One region of the Arthrobacter sp. B2I5 genome, then DNA from elsewhere that is predicted to be linked to it. Evidence: riboswitches for the same ligand, from Rfam matches in the RefSeq annotation. Region 1 holds a riboswitch; each other region holds the start of a gene.
The links. Region 1 has a riboswitch for thiamine pyrophosphate ahead of thiD (bifunctional hydroxymethylpyrimidine kinase/phosphomethylpyrimidine kinase). Riboswitches for the same ligand answer to the same signal wherever they lie in the genome.
Positions count from the first base shown of each region.

Region 2: linked by a shared signal. The riboswitch ahead of thiO (glycine oxidase ThiO) and the one ahead of thiD (bifunctional hydroxymethylpyrimidine kinase/phosphomethylpyrimidine kinase) in region 1 are both predicted to bind thiamine pyrophosphate.
Region 3: linked by a shared signal. The riboswitch ahead of thiC (phosphomethylpyrimidine synthase ThiC) and the one ahead of thiD (bifunctional hydroxymethylpyrimidine kinase/phosphomethylpyrimidine kinase) in region 1 are both predicted to bind thiamine pyrophosphate.
Region 4: linked by a shared signal. The riboswitch ahead of QFZ60_RS00520 (ECF transporter S component) and the one ahead of thiD (bifunctional hydroxymethylpyrimidine kinase/phosphomethylpyrimidine kinase) in region 1 are both predicted to bind thiamine pyrophosphate.

Region 1 covers NZ_JAUSYF010000001.1:1,741,264-1,745,541, reverse strand. Annotated here, with positions in the region: gene rplU (50S ribosomal protein L21) at 1-282, opposite strand, end outside; gene thiD (bifunctional hydroxymethylpyrimidine kinase/phosphomethylpyrimidine kinase) at 546-2,066, opposite strand; TPP riboswitch at 2,074-2,171, opposite strand; partial or broken gene QFZ60_RS08375 (Rne/Rng family ribonuclease) at 2,323-4,278, opposite strand, start outside.
Region 2 covers NZ_JAUSYF010000001.1:1,256,214-1,260,491, forward strand. Annotated here, with positions in the region: gene QFZ60_RS06045 (RNB domain-containing ribonuclease) at 1-1,324, opposite strand, end outside; gene thiE (thiamine phosphate synthase) at 1,361-2,095, opposite strand; TPP riboswitch at 2,123-2,242, shown strand; gene thiO (glycine oxidase ThiO) at 2,235-3,533, shown strand; gene thiS (sulfur carrier protein ThiS) at 3,530-3,766, shown strand; gene QFZ60_RS06065 (thiazole synthase) at 3,771-4,278, shown strand, end outside.
Region 3 covers NZ_JAUSYF010000001.1:1,596,949-1,601,226, reverse strand. Annotated here, with positions in the region: gene QFZ60_RS07550 (hypothetical protein) at 1-5, opposite strand, end outside; gene QFZ60_RS07545 (VOC family protein) at 122-997, opposite strand; gene QFZ60_RS07540 (amidohydrolase family protein) at 1,096-2,178, opposite strand; TPP riboswitch at 2,258-2,365, shown strand; gene thiC (phosphomethylpyrimidine synthase ThiC) at 2,361-4,187, shown strand; gene QFZ60_RS07530 (alpha/beta fold hydrolase) at 4,184-4,278, opposite strand, start outside.
Region 4 covers NZ_JAUSYF010000001.1:120,918-125,195, forward strand. Annotated here, with positions in the region: gene QFZ60_RS00505 (glycosyltransferase family 2 protein) at 1-383, opposite strand, end outside; gene QFZ60_RS00510 (iron-containing redox enzyme family protein) at 332-1,387, opposite strand; gene QFZ60_RS00515 (heme-degrading domain-containing protein) at 1,586-2,128, opposite strand; TPP riboswitch at 2,212-2,352, shown strand; gene QFZ60_RS00520 (ECF transporter S component) at 2,421-3,044, shown strand; gene QFZ60_RS00525 (ABC transporter ATP-binding protein) at 3,044-4,278, shown strand, end outside.

The DNA.
Region 1 (4,278 bases):
GGTCAGTTCCTGGCGGTGACCCTGGCGCTTCTTGTAGCCGGTCTTGTTCTTGAACTTCTGGATGACAATCTTAGGACCACGCAGGTCCTGGAGGATTTCAGCCGTAACAGTTACCTTGGCCAGGTCGGCGGCGGCGGAGGTGACCTTGTCACCATCAACCAGGAGCAGTGCGGGCAGCTCAATGGTGCTGCCGGCTCCACCGGCGACGCGGTTCAGGGTAACGAAGTCTCCAACGGAAACCTTCTCTTGGCGGCCGCCTGCGCGGACAATCGCGTACACCACTTGGGAACTCACTTCTCTCGACGTTTATAACTAAATTTGCGTGCGGAACCGACTATCAAAAGCCTGGTTTCTCGCTGTGCCTCAACGCCGTGGGGTCATAACCCAAGTGTTGGCGTAAGCACCGAAGATCTAGATTACGCTAATTTTGTCTCCGGCCGCAAATGAGGCTGGTTCCCGGCGGGTTGCTGTGATAGGCACCACAGCTCAGGTCCGGCGTCCGCACCCTGCCCCACCATAGTACCGGCACAGCTGCCGGGCACGGGTCAGGAGTGCAGGCGCGGCGCGTCGAAGAAGTCCACTTCGAGCCGGCAGGACTGCTTGAACGCCGTCACCATCGCGGCCTTCTCCTGGTCTGAAGCCTGCCGTCCGGCCGCATCCACGATTGCGATGGCCTGGCGGGTCGCTTCGGCAAAGCCTTCATCCGCGTAGGTGCGGAGCCAGTCCGCGTAAGCGTGCCCGTCCGGTTCCCCTGACGCCAGGAACCGGGCGTGCAGCGTGGCGCCGACCTCGGCGTAGAGCCAGAAGCAGGGCAGGACGGCGGCGGCGAGGACCGCATAACTGCCCGACGACGACGCTGCGGTCAGGTGGTCCACATAGGACTTGGTGACCGGGCCCAGGCCGTTCGGGGCCGGGCGGGTGCTGAGCCACGAGCGGTGAAGTTCGGTTTCCACTTCAAGGCACTGCTGTGCGGACCGTGCCCAGAACAGCTGCTGGGCCTCCGAAGGGGCCAGGGCGCTGGCCCGTGCCAGCACGCGGGAGTAGCCGTTCAGGTAGAGGGCATCCTGCGCCAGGTAATAGGCAAAGTCCTTTTCGGAAAGATCGCCAGAGGCCAGTCCGTCGATGAAGTCCAGCGCGTAGATGTCGTCGAGGTCCTGGCGGGCTTCGGTCCACAGCCGGGCCGCGAAGCTGCCTTCCGCCGGGACGGGCCGCACGTGGTGGAAGTGGTGCACGGGTCCGTTCCCCTGGCCCACCTCCAGCTGGCCGGAGTTCTCGAGTGCGCCGGCCAGCCAGGGCTTGACGGTCCGCAGCGAGGCCTCCCAGTCACCCAGGCGGGCCTGGACGGTTGCCATGGCGGAGGACAGGGAACATCCGGTGCCGTGGCTGTTGCGCGTGGAAATGCGCTTCCCCTGCACTTCCACCACCTCCTGGACGAGGAGGCCCGCGGTGTTCACCAGCGCGTCCGGGCAGTCCAGGCCTGCGAGGTGGCCGCCTTTAACCAGTACGGTGGCTCCGGTGGCCTCGGCCAGGCGCCTGCCTTGGTCCAGCGCGGCCTCCCAGTTTTGGGCCGGCTCCGTGCCGAGCAGCAGCGCGAGCTCGGGCAGGTTGGGGGTGAGGAGGTGGGCAAGCGGCAGCAGTTCCCGGAGCGCGGCTTCGGCGGTTTCCTGCAGCAGCCGGTCCCCGCTGGTGGCCACCATCACGGGGTCAAGGACAACGACGGCGGGACGGACCATTCCGAGCCACTCGCGGACAGTCCGGATCACCGATTCGTCACCCAGCATGCCGATCTTGACGGCATCAATGCTGATGTCCGCGCTGACCGCGTCCAGCTGCTGGGCCAGGAACGCGGCCGGAGGGACGTGGACGGCCTGCACGCCGCGGGTGTTCTGCGCCGTGAGGGCGGTAATCGCCGCCATGCCGTATCCGCCGTGGGCGGCGATGCTTTTGAGGTCCGCCTGGATCCCGGCTCCCCCGGATGGATCGGAACCGGCGATGGAGAGGACGCGCGGGACGTCGCGGCCCGCGGGAACCCCAGAGGGAACGCCGGGCGCGGTTGGCAGGGGCATGGAAAGGGTCGAAGACAAGAGACATCCCTTCGCCGGTACTAGCCGGACAGGTTCAACGGGTCTGGATCTCAGCCGGCCTTCTGCGCGGCACCCCGTGTCGCTGTCCAGCGTAGCTGCTGGTGCCGACGCGGCGGAAAGGTGACAGCACCTGCCCATGCAGGAAGTCCCCGCACTGTGGTCCATTCCCCCCGAGATTCGGAGGGGAATAGTCCACATGGCGGGGACTTCCTTGGTGGTGCGTTGGTTTTGTCCTGGCTTAGAGCTCCGAGGCGGGGACTCCGACGCCGAGGATGATGGGTTCCGCTGCCGGCTTGGCAGCTTCAGCCTCGGCGGCGTCCTGTGCCTTGGCGGTGTCGGGGGCCTTGGCTGCGTGCGAATGCCCGGCACCCGTGGACTGGACGTTCTCGTGGTGCTGGACAGCTGTCTCGTTGGCTGCGCCCTGGGCACGGCTGGCAGCGCGGTGGCGCCGCGGCCTGCGTTGCCGGGTCTGCTCCAGGGTGTGGTCGGAGTAGTCCTTTTCCGCGGGCGCTTCCACGTTGGCGTGGGTTGCCGCTCCCCCGCCGGCCTGCTGTTGGGGCACTGCCGGTTCGGCTGCCTTCACGGCCTCTGCGGCTTTGGCCGGCGCATCCTCCATGGGTGACGCCGGCTGGCCGAGGTGGGCGAACGCTTCCGCCAGCCGGTCCAAGGTGAGGGCGGGCTTGGGGTGCTGCTCCTCGGCGTGCTCCACGAACGGTAGCGGGACTTCCTCGCCGCCGAAGGTCAGGACAGCTGCGGGGCGTGCGGGGGAATCGGCGTCGTGCTTCTCCTCTGCGGGAACCGGCGCAGGCTCGGCCTGCGGCGCCTGCCGGGTTGCTGCCACCTCATCGTCATGCAGGTGCGCCGCGTGGGCGGCAGCCGCAATGTTCGCCAGGGCAAGCCGGGTGGCCTCTGCCTTGGCGTGCCGCTCAGCATCCGCCGTGTCCGGCACGACGGTGTGGACGTGCACTGCAGGCGCCGGGACAGCCTCGGGCTGCTGGCCGCCGCGTCCGCGCCGCCGTTTGCGCTCGGGACGGACTCCGGGCTGGCCGGCATCGGGCCGCTGTGCGTCGGCGCGGTGGGCTTCCCCGCGGGCTTCGGGGCGGTTGTCCGCGCGCTGGACGTGGTGCTCGGCCGCCACGATGTTGGCACGGCGATGCTCCACGGGATCGTCATGGGTCACTACCCCGCGGCCCGCGCACGCCTCGCACTGCTCGCCGAAGACTTCCAGCAGGCCCGTGCCCATCCGCTTGCGGGTCATCTGGACCAGGCCCAGCGACGTGACCTCGGCAACCTGGTGCTTGGTCCGGTCGCGGCCCAGGCATTCCACCAGGCGGCGCAGGACCAGGTCGCGGTTGGATTCGAGCACCATGTCGATGAAGTCGATCACGATGATGCCGCCAATGTCGCGCAGCCGCAGCTGGCGCACCACTTCCTCGGCAGCTTCCAGGTTGTTCTTGGTGACGGTTTCCTCGAGGTTGCCGCCGCTGCCGGTGAACTTGCCGGTGTTGACGTCCACCACGGTCATGGCCTCGGTGCGGTCGATCACCAGGGAGCCGCCGGAGGGCAGGAAGACCTTGCGCTCAAGGGCCTTGTGGATCTGCTCGTCAATGCGCCAGGCGGAGAAAATGTCCTGGTCCTTGGTCCACTTCTCCAGGCGTCCCACCAGGTCCGGTGCCACGTAGGTGACGTAGGCCTCGATGGTGTCCCAGGCTTCCTCACCGGACACGATGAGCTTGGAGAAGTCCTCGTTGAAGACGTCGCGGACCACCTTGATGGTCAGGTCGGGTTCGCCGTAGAGCAGTTCGGGCGCCAGGATCTTGGTGGACGCGGACTGGCTTTCGATACCTTCCCACTGGGCGCGCAGCCGGTTGATGTCGTGCGTCAGCTCTTCCTCGGATGCGCCTTCCGCGGCGGTGCGGACAATGACGCCGGCATGCTCGGGCAGGCGGTCCTTGAGGATGCGCTTGAGGCGGTTGCGTTCGACGTCGGGCAGCTTGCGGGAGATGCCGGTCATCGAGCCGCCGGGCACGTACACCAGGTAACGGCCGGGAAGGGAGATCTGGCTGGTGAGCCGGGCGCCCTTGTGGCCCACGGGGTCCTTGGTCACCTGGACCAGGACGGTGTCGCCGGACTTCAGCGCGTTCTCGATCCGGCGCTGCTTGCCCTCGAGGTTCACCGCTTCCCAGTTCACTTC
Region 2 (4,278 bases), 490 kb from region 1:
TCCCTGTTCCGTTGCCGTTGCCATTGCCGTTCTGCGGCTTGGACCCGGAAATCACGATGGCCTCGAACTCCTGGCCAATGTGGTTCAGCAGCAGCGCGGCTTCCACGGTGTCCAGGGCCAGGCGTTCCATCCGGGACGCCAGCTGGTCTGAGCCGGCCATGATGCCCGGCAGCAGCGGAAGGGCCTCACGCGCCCAGCCCGGAACGTCGCCGCCGTTGCTCAGGGCCTCGCAGATGACCAGCACGAAGCGGTCCACCAGGCGGCGCAGCGGCGCGGTGGTGTGGGCATAGGCCGCGCCGATGGCGGACTGCACCCCGTCCTCGGGGACTGTGCCGTCAAAGGCGGTATAGGACGCTCCCCGGAACAGCATGCCGGCGGAATGCATGATGGCCAGCTGGCGCGGGTCGGTGGGATCCAGTGAACGCAGGTACTCGCCATAACTGACTTCGCCGTCCCAGGGCCTGCCCAGCGCCTCGGTCTGCAGGCGGAAATGCCGCAGGGACCGTTCGTCCGGGGCGGGCATGGTGCGCAGGATTCCCACCTTGCCCTCCAGCATGAGCTGCGCGGCCGCCATCCCGGTCATCAGCGAAATCTGCGCGTTCCAGTCCTCCACGGCAAGCTGCGGGACAGCATCAATGCGGTAGCCGCCATCGGGCAGCTGGACAATTTCCTGCTCCGGCATGTTGAGGCTTGCCCCTCCGCGTTCCCGTTCCAGGGCCACCCGTTTCAGGCCCACCTCCCGGAGCAGCTGCAGCACCGGGGAGGCAGTCCCGGCGTCGAGGTCTGCCTGCGCACCCTTGTAGCTGAGCTTGTCGCGGCTGCGGACCCGCGCCCGCCTGACGCCCACTGACAAAACGGACGCCTCGCCGTCGAGCGTGAAGTCCCACACGAACGCTGAACAGTCCTGCCCGGGCAGCAGGCTTCCTGCCCCCTCGCTGATCACTTCCGGATGCAGCGGAATCCTGCCGTCCGGAGCGTAGAACGTCTGGCCGCGGCGCCGGGTCTCGGCGTCCAGCGGACCGCCGGGGGCAACGAACGCGGGGACGTCGGCGATCGCGTACAGCACCCGGTAGCCGTTCGCGTCCGGTTCGATGAACACCGCCTGGTCAAGGTCCGTTGACGATGCCGGATCGATGGTCACGAACTCCACGGCGGTCAGGTCATAGGACGGCAGCTTCAGCGCGGCTACGGCAGCCTGGGCATCCGCCACGGCTTCAGCGGGGTAGGGCCCCGGCAGCTCGAGTTCGGTCCGCAGCAGGCCCAACGCCTCTTCCAGGGCGTTCCTGTGGTCATGGACGTTGGGGGCCAGCCGATGATGTGACACAAAAATCAGCGTAGCTCCAAGTCCGCGGATATGGCATCAGGCGCCGGCGGCATCCAGCGCGTCGAGGAGCGAAGCAGCAGCGGCCGCGGGATCGGGAGCCTCTGTGATGGCGCGGACCACCACGATCCTGCAGGCACCCGCTTCCGCCACCTGCCGGACGTTTCCGTGGTCGATGCCGCCAATGGCGAACCAGGGCACGGGATCCGCCGCCTTTCCTGAGGCGTCCGCGGCGTACTTCACCAGGTCTGGTCCGACGGCGGCCCTGCCGGGTTTGGTGGGGGTGGCCCACACCGGACCCACGCAGAAATAGTCCAGGCCGGCCGGCCCGGCAGCTGCTGCCAGGGCGGCGTCCACCTGCTCCGTGGTGTGGCTCGAGAGCCCGATCGCGGCATTTCCGTTGACCAACGTACGCGCTGCGGCCAAGGGAAGGTCCTTTTGGCCGATGTGGAACACCGGTGCCCCGGAGAGGACGGCGATGTCCGCGCGGTCATTGACTGCCCACAGCCTGCCGTGCCGCACCGCCGTCTCCTTGAGCACGGCCAGGAGGTCCAGTTCCTCGGCGGCTTCGATGGTCTTGTCGCGCAGCTGGATGATGTCCACCCCGCCGGCGAACGCGGCGTCAACGAACTCCGCAAAGTCGCCGCGGTCCCGGCGTGCATCGGTGCAGAGGTACAGGCGGGCGGCCTTGAGGGCGTCGCTGTCCCGTGAATTGACAACTTCGGTGGCGGGAGCGCGGTGGCCGGCGGGGAAGGATGGGGTGGACACATTCATGCGTGCAAGCCTAGTTCCTCTAAACTGGGCTGGTACTGCGGGAGCCCGCGGCAGCTGTCACAAAGCGCCGGGCTGAGAGGGCGTCAGAGCCGACCGCTTGACCTGATCCGGGTAATGCCGGCGTAGGGAAGGAACCCATATGCGTATCCCCTTCAACCACCCCGGGTCCGCCCGCGCCTCCAGCCCCTTCATCGTCCGGGCCGATGTTGCGGTCATTGGCGGGGGAGTGGTGGGGCACGGAATCGCCTGGGAGGCGCAGCGTTCCGGCCGCTCCGTGGTCCTCGTCGACGACGCACCGGGTACCGGCGCCAGCTGGGCCGCGGCCGGCATGCTGGCCCCCGTCAGCGAACTGCACTACCAGGAGGAAGACCTCCTGGAACTGATGCTCGACGCATCAGCGCGCTGGCCGGGGTTCGCCGCCGCCCTGGACAGTGCAACGGGCGCGGATTCCGGGTACCTGACGACGGCGACACTCGCCGTGGGTGCCGACGCGGCCGACCGCCGTGCACTGATGGATCTGCGTACGGTCCAGCAGGCCAACGGGCTGGTGGTGGAACCCCTCACCGTGCGGGAGGCCCGGAAACGCGAGCCGCTGCTCAGCCCGGCCATTGCCTGCGCCCTGGACACCCCGGCAGACCACCAGGTGGACCCCCGGCGCCTGGTGGCAGCCCTGCGGCTGGCCCTGGCCGCCGCGGCAGGCGGGAAGCCGGAACTGGCCGTTGCCGGGGCAGTGGACGGCTATGCCGTCCCGGAGCGGGCAGCCGGGCTGTTGTGGGACGGAGGAGCTGTTGCCGGCGTCCGCCTGGCCGGCGGCGGCACGGTGCTGGCAACGGAAACCGTGGTGGCGAACGGGCTGCAGGCCGGGGCACTTGAAGGCCTGCCGGACGGCCTTGAGCTGCCGTTGCGGCCCGTGCACGGGGACATTCTCCGCCTTGCCGTTCCCCGCCACCTGCAGCCCCTGGTGACGTCTACGGTCCGCGGCCTGGTCCACGGCGTTCCCGTGTACATTGTCCCGCGGCAGGACGGGACCGTGGTGATCGGAGCCACCCAGCGTGAGGACGCCCTCTCCGATGCCGTCAGCGCCGGCGGCGTGTACCAGCTGCTGCGGGACGCCCAGGCGCTGGTGCCCGCCGTCGCCGAACTTGAACTCCTGGAATCCACTGCCCGTGCCCGCCCCGGAACCCCTGACAACGCACCGCTCCTGGGCCGCGTACTGGCGCCCCCGGCCTCCCCAGGCGAACGGGCCGGGCATGTCCCGGGACTCATCGTTGCCACCGGGTTCTTCCGGCACGGCGTCCTGCTCACTCCTGCCGCAGCGGGCATCTGCAGGGAGATGCTGGACGGAAAGGCCGATCCCCGCTGGGCACCCTTCAGCCCGGACCGGTTCTCCAGGCCAGCCACAACAGCAACAAGCCCTTTCATCAAGGAGACAGCGTGAACATCACCCTCAACGGAAACCAGCACACGGTGGCCGACGGCGCCTCCATCACCACGCTGGTCAGCCAAGTCACGGGACGCCCGCTGGCTGACAACGGGCAGGCGACGGACGGCGGGAAGCTGGGTGTCGCCGTCGCGCATAACGCCCAGGTGGTGCCGCGGAGCCAATGGTTCGCCACCGCGCTCGCCGAGGGCGACGACATCGAACTTGTCACAGCAGTACAGGGAGGCTGACATCATGACTGAAACCAGCACCATCAACCCCGCAGGAAGTGCCGGTACCGCTGACGCCCTGGTGATCGACGGCGTCGCCCTCGGATCCAGGCTCATCATGGGCACCGGGGGAGCACCCAGCCTGGACGGCCTGGGCGCAGCGCTCCTGGCCTCCGGCACCGCGCTGACCACCGTGGCCATGCGCCGCTACTCCACGGCGGAAACCGGGTCACTGTTCCAGCTGCTGGTGGACCACGGGATCCGGGTCCTGCCCAACACCGCCGGCTGCTTCACCGCCCGGGATGCGGTCCTCACGGCGGAGCTGGCCCGGGAGGCATTGGAGACCGACTGGGTCAAGCTCGAGGTCATCGCGGATGAACAAACCCTCCTGCCGGACGCCGTGGAACTCGTCGAGGCCACCGAACAGCTCGTCAACCGCGGCTTCAAGGTCTTCGCCTACACCAACGACGATCCCGTGCTGGCGCTGCGGCTGGAGAACCTCGGCGCCGCCGCCGTCATGCCGCTGGGTGCCC
Region 3 (4,278 bases), 140 kb from region 1:
CCCATGGCGGGTGCCCTTCTTCCGTTGGCGGAGCTGCGTGCCGGCTGCCTGCAGCCCGGCCGTACGGAATCAGCCTAGTAGTTGCGGGCCCGCACACGCACGCCGGAGCCGGAGGAACCGGTCAGCGGACGGCCACCCGGAGCCGGTTGCGCCAGGGGTCCTCGAACCGGAGCTCCGCACCGGTGTGGTGGGCCGGCACCCCGGCGACTTTGAGTCGGTCAGCCAGCGCCCCGACGTCGTCACCGGAGGGAACCTCAATGAGCACCTCCCCCAGCCCAAGGGTGTCCTTTCGGGGGCCGGCGCCGCGACTGTTCCAGACGTTCATGGCCATGTGGTGGTGGTAACGGCCCGCGGAAACGAACAGCGCCTGCCCATGCCAGCCTGCCGTCTTCTCGAAGCCAAGGGTGCCCACATAGAAATCCCTGGCAGTCTGGACGTCGCCCACCTGAAGATGGACGTGCCCCACACCGGCGGACGTCTGCCGCTGGCCCTCGAGGTGCTTCTCGGTGAGGTGCTGCTCCAGGTAGCGCTGCGGCGGAAGCGCGAGGCTGTCCATCACCACGTCCGTCCCGTTCCAGGACCAGTTGCTGCGCGGCCGGTCCCAGTACAGCTCGATGCCGTTGCCCTCGGGATCGGTGAAGTAGAAGGCCTCACTGACCAGATGGTCGGCGCTGCCGGTGAAGGAGCGGGGCTCGTACTGGGCAGCCGTGGCGATGGTGGCGGCGAGAGACGCCTGATCCTCGAACAACAGGGCCGTGTGGAAGAGGCCCGCCTCTCCCCTGCCGGGAAGGTGCAGCCCGGGGGCCGGCGCCAGGTGGACCAACGGCCTGCCGAGCCTGCCGAGATACAGGCCGCCGTCCTGCTCGGCCACCACCTCGAGACCCAGGGCGCGCTGGTAGTAGTCGGTCATCACCTTCATGTCGCCCACCTTGAGCATCACCGTGCCCATGGCGAGGTCGGCAGGAAGAAGATCCCGGCTGCTGGCTGCTTCGGTCATTGAAGGCTCCTTGTATTGGCGACCGTCCCGTTGGCGGCCTGTCACACATTAAAATTACTTGAAGCTTCAATTTATTCCAAGTGCCGGGTTCATTCTGCTCATCGGATGATGCGGCCGCCCAGCACCACATGTTCCAGGGCCGTGATGGTTTCCGGGACGGCCCGCGGGTCTTCCCGGCACACCACGACGTCGGCCCGCGCACCTTCGGCCAGGTTGTCCGCTCCCAGCCAGGTGCGGGCTGCCCAGCAGGCAGCATCCAGGGCGGCCTCCATTGGCAGGCCCGCGCCGTGCAGGGCGAGGATCTCGTCGGCGATCCTGCCGTGGCGGACCACGCTGCCGGCATCCGTGCCGGCAAAGATGCGCACTCCGGCGGCATGGGCTTCGGCCACGCGTTCCAGCCTGCGTTCCCAGAGGGCGCGCATATGGGCTGCATAGCGCGGGAACTTGGCGTCTGCCTGGGCAGCGATCCCGGGGAAGGTGGCGATGTTGATGAGGGTGGGCACGATCGGCACATCCTGTTCCACAAACCGGGGCAGGTGGCGGGGCAGCAGCCCGGTGGCGTGCTCGATGCAGTCGATGCCGGCGTCCAGCATCTGGTCCAGGCTGTCCTCCGCGAAGCAATGCGCCGTGACCCGGGCACCTTCGTCATGGGCGGCCCGGACGGCATCACGCACGACGGCGGCAGGAAAGGAGGGAGCGAGGTCACCGGCGCTGCGGTCGATCCAGTCCCCCACCAGTTTGACCCAGCCGTCGCCGTCGCGCGCCTGTTTCCGCACGGCCTCCACAAGGCCTTCGGGCTCAACCTCCTCCGCGAAGCCGCGCAGGTAGCGGCGCGTGCGGGCCACGTGGCGCCCGGCTCGGATCAGCACCGGGAAGTCCCGGCCGCCCTGCATCCAGCGTGTATCGGCAGGTGAGCCGGCATCGCGGACCAGCAGGGTTCCGGCGTTGAGGTCGGCCAGCGCCTGGTCCCGGGCCACTGCGGGTTCCACCGGTCCGGCGGGACCCAGTCCAATGTGGCAGTGGGCGTCAGCGAACCCTGGCAGCACCCAGCCGTCGAACACCCGCCCCGGAACGGCACCAGGCCGGTTGAACGTGAGCTTGCCGTCCACCGACCAAAGTCCATGGCGGACCCGGTCCGGTGCGGTGAGGACGGGTCCGCGAAAGTAAATGATCTCTGCCATCGGGCTTCCTTTCGATGCCCGGTCAGGCTAGCACCCGCAAATGTGACAAGGCTCTTCGGGGCCCCTGTGGTAGCTTCTTTCCTGACCACACGGGTGCCCTTGCAGGGGCTGAGATCGGGCTGACGCAGCCTGCGACCGTTGAACCTGTCCGGGTAATGCCGGCGAAGGAAGTGAGTATTCCCTTGAGTACACAAAACACCCAGTTGAACCCTGCCCACCTGCCGTCCACCGGGAGGTCCGCCGCAGAATCCGGGCCACAGGTGACGCAGTCCCTGGCGTCGCATTCACTGGCGTTCATCGACGACACCGCGTCCGGAATCCACGTACCCGTCACGGAAATTGCCCTGGAGCCGTCACCCAACGGGCAGCCGAACGCACCTTTCCGGACCTACCGGACCGCCGGGCCGGGAAGCGACCCCGTCCGCGGCCTGCAGCCCTTCCGCGCGGAGTGGATCGCGGCGCGCGGGGACACCGAGGCGTACAGCGGCAGGGAACGCAACCTGCTCGACGACGGCCGCTCGGCCGTGCGACGTGGTGCTGCCTCGGCGGAGTGGAAGGGCGCGCAGCCGGTGCCCCGCCGCGCCGTCGACGGCCGGACGGTGACCCAGATGCACTATGCCCGGCAGGGAATCATCACGCAGGAGATGCGTTTCGTGGCGCTGCGCGAGAACTGCGACGTGGAGTTGGTCCGGGACGAACTGGCTGCCGGCCGCGCCATCATTCCTAGCAACATCAACCATCCGGAGTCCGAGCCGATGATCATCGGCAAGGCCTTCCTGGTGAAGATCAACGCCAACATCGGCAACTCGGCGGTGACCAGCTCCATCGCGGAGGAGGTGGACAAGCTGCAGTGGGCAACGCAGTGGGGAGCGGACACCGTGATGGACCTGTCCACCGGGGACGATATCCACACCACGCGGGAATGGATCATCCGCAACTCCCCCGTTCCCATCGGCACCGTGCCCATCTACCAGGCCCTGGAAAAAGTAAACGGCGAGGCCAATGCCCTCACCTGGGAAATCTTCCGCGACACCGTGATTGAACAGTGTGAGCAGGGCGTGGACTACATGACCATCCACGCCGGGGTCCTGCTTCGCTATGTGCCGCTGACCGCCGACCGGGTGACGGGCATCGTCTCGCGCGGCGGCTCCATCATGGCCGGCTGGTGCCTGGCCCACCACCAGGAGAACTTCCTCTACACGCACTTTGACGAGCTGTGCGAAATTTTCGCGAAGTACGACGTTGCCTTCTCCCTGGGCGACGGCCTGCGCCCCGGTTCCACGGCGGACGCCAACGACGCCGCCCAGTTCGCGGAACTGGACACGCTTGCCGAGCTCACCCAGCGCGCGTGGGAGTACGACGTGCAGGTGATGGTGGAAGGGCCCGGGCACGTTCCGTTCCACCTGGTCCGGGAAAACGTCGAGCGGCAGCAGGAACTGTGCAAAGGGGCGCCGTTCTACACCCTGGGGCCGCTGGTGACGGACATTGCTCCCGGCTATGACCACATCACGTCCGCAATCGGTGCCACCGAAATTGCCAGGTACGGCACGGCCATGCTGTGCTACGTCACGCCGAAGGAGCACCTGGGCCTGCCCAACAAGGACGACGTCAAGACCGGAGTGATCACCTACAAGATCGCCGCCCATGCAGCGGACCTGGCCAAGGGCCACCCGGGGGCGCACGAACGGGACGACGCATTGTCCAAAGCGCGGTTCGAGTTCCGCTGGCGGGACCAGTTCGCGCTGTCCCTTGACCCGGTGACGGCCGAGGCATTCCACGACGAGACCCTGCCGGCCGAGCCTGCCAAGACGGCGCACTTCTGTTCCATGTGCGGGCCCAAGTTTTGCTCGATGCGGATCAGCCAGGACATCCGGGACGAGTTCGGCTCCGCGGAGGCGCAGGCTGCCCGGGCCAATGCCGCATCGGGGATGCGGGAGAAAAGCGAGGAGTTCCTGGCGGCCGGCGGCAAGGTCTACCTGCCGGAACTCCGGGTTCCCGCTGACAGCTAGGAGGCCCGGGCGGGCTGGCTCCGGCTGACCTGGCTGATGAACTGCCGGATGGCCCGGTCCCCGTCCAGGGAGTCATGGGGCCGGTGCCCTC
Region 4 (4,278 bases), 1.6 Mb from region 1:
CTGGAGGCGCGCACTCCCGTCATCACGCCGGCCACCTTTCCGTTGTGGGCGCCGCACCCGACGCCGGGGCGGTCCGGGAAAGCGTTCTGGTCCGGGGAACCATCGGGGTCCGGGCAGAGGTGGCGCACCGCGGCGGGGAACGCCGCGCGGTGGCGTTCGAAGAGGCTGGGGGCGGAGCCGTCCACCACGGTGACCGGGATCCAGGCCACGAGGCGCCGGAGGTAGTCCGAAAGGTCAGCCAAGCCGGAGTCCTCACTCCAGCGCAGGGGAAGGATGTACTCCGCCCCGGCCAAGCAGGCGCGCCGGCCCTGGGACACTGTCGGGCCGGCCGTCATGCTGCCGCCGGCACGGCCGCCCGCAGCGATGATGTCCCGGCTTCCCACGAGGACAGGAGGTGGGCGGAGAGCCGGCCGTCGATGGCCATGACCGCCGTCGCCCCGAACAGGACGTCCGCCAGGAGTTCCGGCTCGGCTTCGACGAGGCCGCCGGCGAGGTCGCGGCCGGCGATCTGCTCGTGGACGGCGTCGGCCTCCACGTGCTCGTCGAAGTAGTGCGTGACGTCCGCGCCGAAGCCGTGCCGCCGGAAACCGTTGCCGTAGAACCGGTTGGGCTGGGAGGAGGTCATTTCGTAGATTGCCAGGTGGCCGGTGATGGCGCCGCGGAGCCGCCGGTTCAGTCCGCAAAGGGACATGAGGTTTACCGATGCGAGGGAGACGGCGGGAACGGCATCGACGTAGGCGCCGTAGCTGTCATCGAGGCCCAGGCCGCGCATGGTCCGGGCGAACAGCGCGCTGTGCATCCGCTCGGGGCGGCCGCCGCCGTATTCGTCCGCCTGGATTTCCACCAGGGCCGCTTTGGGCCGTCCGCTGAGGCGCGGGATGGCCCACGTGTGAGGGTCGGCTTCCTTCAGCTGGTACATGGATTTATGGACCAGGAACTCCCTGAGCTGCTCCAGGGTTGCCTTCCGGGCGACGTAGCGGGAGACGCTGGGGCCGGTGTCCATGCCGGCGAGGCCGAACAGGACATCGGCCACCTGGTCACTTGTCATTGGACCGCCTGCGGGCAGTTCGAGCGTTCCAGCGGCCTGCTGTGCGGCGGCGCGGAGGGCAACCTCAAACGGTTCCTCGAGCAGCTGCCGGACCTTGATTAGCGCGGGCTCCCACTCCCAGTGGTCGGAGACGCCGTCCAGCCCGGAGTAATGGAGTTCGTAGAGGCAGAAGAGGGCCAGCTGGATGTCCTCGTCGCCAATAATGTCAGCGGTGCCGGACACCTGCCCTGCCGCCAGGCGGTACAGGGCGTCCAGTTCCGTCCCGGAGGAGTCCGGAGCCTGCGCCAGGACCTCGAACAGGGCGCTGCTGAGGGGGCCTCTGGTTTCCGGGATTCTCATGGTGCTCCTTGGTCTGCGGCGCTGGTGACGGGAACGAACGCGGGACCGCCCATGGTGACTGCCATGCCCTGTCCTCCTCGAAACCCGGGGGAACAATATAGTAAGCATGATTACTAATAAAAGCTAAGCAGTCTTTGTCTATAGGCAGGTTCGCTGGTCCCCCAGCAGCAAGCCGGACAGCGGTCAGTCAGACAGCGTTCAGTCAGACAGGGCCGACCCCAGGATGTCCCGCAGCGCCTCCACCACCAGGTCATGGTCCTGGAGCTGCGGCAATCCGGAGACCGTGACTGTGGCCACCGCGCCCACGCCGGTGACATAAATGGGAAAGGAGCCGCCGTGGGCTGCGTACCGGGACTGGTCGAACCAGGCGTTGTCCTCGATCCGGCCGCCGCCCAGCCGGCCCCGCAGCCCCACCAAAAGGGACGGCACCTCGTACCGGGCGGCAGTGCGCTGCTTGGCCCGGATCCAGTGCCCGTTGTCAGGAGTGGCGCCGGGAAGCGCGACGTGGAACAGGACCTGCTCACCCTTGGTGATGTCGATCGCGATGGGAAGCGACCGCTCCTTGCCCAGTTCCACCAGGAGCAGGCCCAGGTTCAGCGCGTCATCCGCCGAAAAGCCGGGGAAGTGGAGCTCCCGGACCTCCGCCTCGACCCGGGCAACCAGTGCCTCCACCGACCCCTCAGGCTGGGCGTCGGGGGAATCAGGATCGAACCCGGTCACATCCGGTGGAATGGCGCTCATGGCCTTCAATCTACCCCCGCCCGGTGTAAACTTGACCACGCCCGGAAGGGCAATCAAAAGCCTTACCCAACAAAAAGCAACACTACAAACGACAGGGGAGCGCCGCCGTCGGGCATCCTGGCATCCGCCGGGCACCGCAGGTGGGCGCTGAGAGTGCGGACAGCCGCAGACCCTCGAACCTGATCCGGTTAGTACCGGCGCAAGGGAGTCGAGTTCTCAAAGTGTCGCGGCTGCACGGCATCGGGCCATCAGCCGGGTCCACTTTCCCCTCCTGTTTCCCAGGAGGATTCCAATGAGCACTGCAGCAATCAAGAAGACCACCAGTAAGTCCTGGCGCGTCGTGGACATCGTCGTCGCCGCGCTGGTGGCCATCGCCGGCGGCGTTATTTTCTGGGCCTGGTCCCAAGGTGCGGCGGCAGTGTCCGTGCCGATGAACGCCGCCTACCCGCCCCTGACCGGCATCATCGCCGGCGGATGGATGATTCCGGGCGTGCTGGGCATGCTGATCATCCGCAAGCCGGGGGCCGCACTGTTCTGCGAGACCGTGGCCGCCACCGGGGAACTCCTCATGGGCTCCCAGTACGGCGCCTCGGTCCTCTTCTCCGGCTTCGTCCAGGGCCTCGGTGCGGAAATCATCTTCGCCATCTTCGTCTACCGCAAGTTCAACCTGCCCGTATCCCTGCTGGCAGGTGCGGCAGCAGGCCTCTTCTGCGGCCTGAACGACTCCTTTGCGCCGTGGGGCTGGAACATCGCCTACTCCGGCGGTGACAAGCTGGCCTACATCGTCTTCTGCATGATTTCCGGAGCAGTCATTGCCGGTGCCCTGTCCTGGGTGGCCACGCGCGGCCTGGCACGTACAGGAGTGCTGAGCTCCTTCGCCTCGCGCAAGGCTGCCACGGAGCCTGTCTTCTCCTGATGGCAATGGCCCAGGGCACGGCGGTCCGCCCTGCCGCTGTCACCGCCCGCGGCTGGGGCTGGCGGCATGCCGGCAGGGCAAAGCCCGCCGTCCATGCCCTTGACCTGGACATCAGCCCGGGGGAGCGGGTGCTCCTGCTCGGCCCCTCGGGCGCCGGCAAGTCCACGCTCCTGCATGCGCTCGCCGGGGTGCTGGGGGACATTAACGACGACGGCGGCGAGGCGGGGGATGCCGACGAGTCGGGTTCGCTGCTGGTTGACGGCGCCGTGCCCCGCGCCCAGCGCGGGCGTGCCGGACTCATGCAGCAGGACCCCGAGACGCAGGTGGTCCTGTCGCGCGTGGGGGACGACGCCGCCTTCGGTGCCGAGAACCTTGCGGTGCCGCGGGAGGACATCTGGGCGCGGGTGCACGAGGCGCTTGCCGACGTCGGACTCTCCCACCTCCCGCTGGACCACCCGACGTCGGCCCTGTCCGGCGGGCAAAAGCAGCGCCTGGCGCTGGCCGGGATCCTGGCCATGCGCCCGGGCCTGATCCTGCTGGATGAGCCAACCGCCAACCTGGACCCGGACGGCGTGCTGGAAGTCCGCGACGCCGTGGCGCGCTGCCTGGACAAGACCGGGGCCACACTGGTGGTGGTGGAACACCGGGTTTCCGTGTGGAAGGACCTGGTGGACCGGATCGTGGTCCTGCAGCCGGGCTCCGGCGCCAATCCTGCCGTGCTCCTGGATGGGCCGCCGGACCGGGTGCTCACGGAGGCGCGGGCCATGCTCGCCGCAGCCGGTGTGTGGGTCCCCGGCTACGTGCCGGCAACCCGCGCCCGCGCCCTTGTCCCGGCGCCGGGCACGGGAAACCTGCTGCTGGCCGCCGAACAGCTGGGTGTTTCCCGCGAACGTCCCCGCCGCAAGGGCTTCCGGAAGATCCCGCCGGTACCGGTCCAGGAAGGCCTGGCCGCGCAGGTCCGGGCCGGGCAGGCGCTCGCCGTTACAGGTCCCAACGGTGCCGGCAAGTCCACGTTCGCGCTGACCCTGGCCGGGCTGCTGGAGCCGGTCTCCGGAAAAGTGTCAGCCACCCTGGACCTCAGCCGCGGGGCCGGCATTGACCCGTACCGGTGGAAGGCCGAGCAATTGATTTCGCGCGTGGGGACGGTGTTCCAGGAGCCGGAGCACCAGTTCGTGACCGGCAAGGTGCTGGATGAGCTGCTGTTCGGCCCCCGGCACCTGGGCCACGGCGAGGA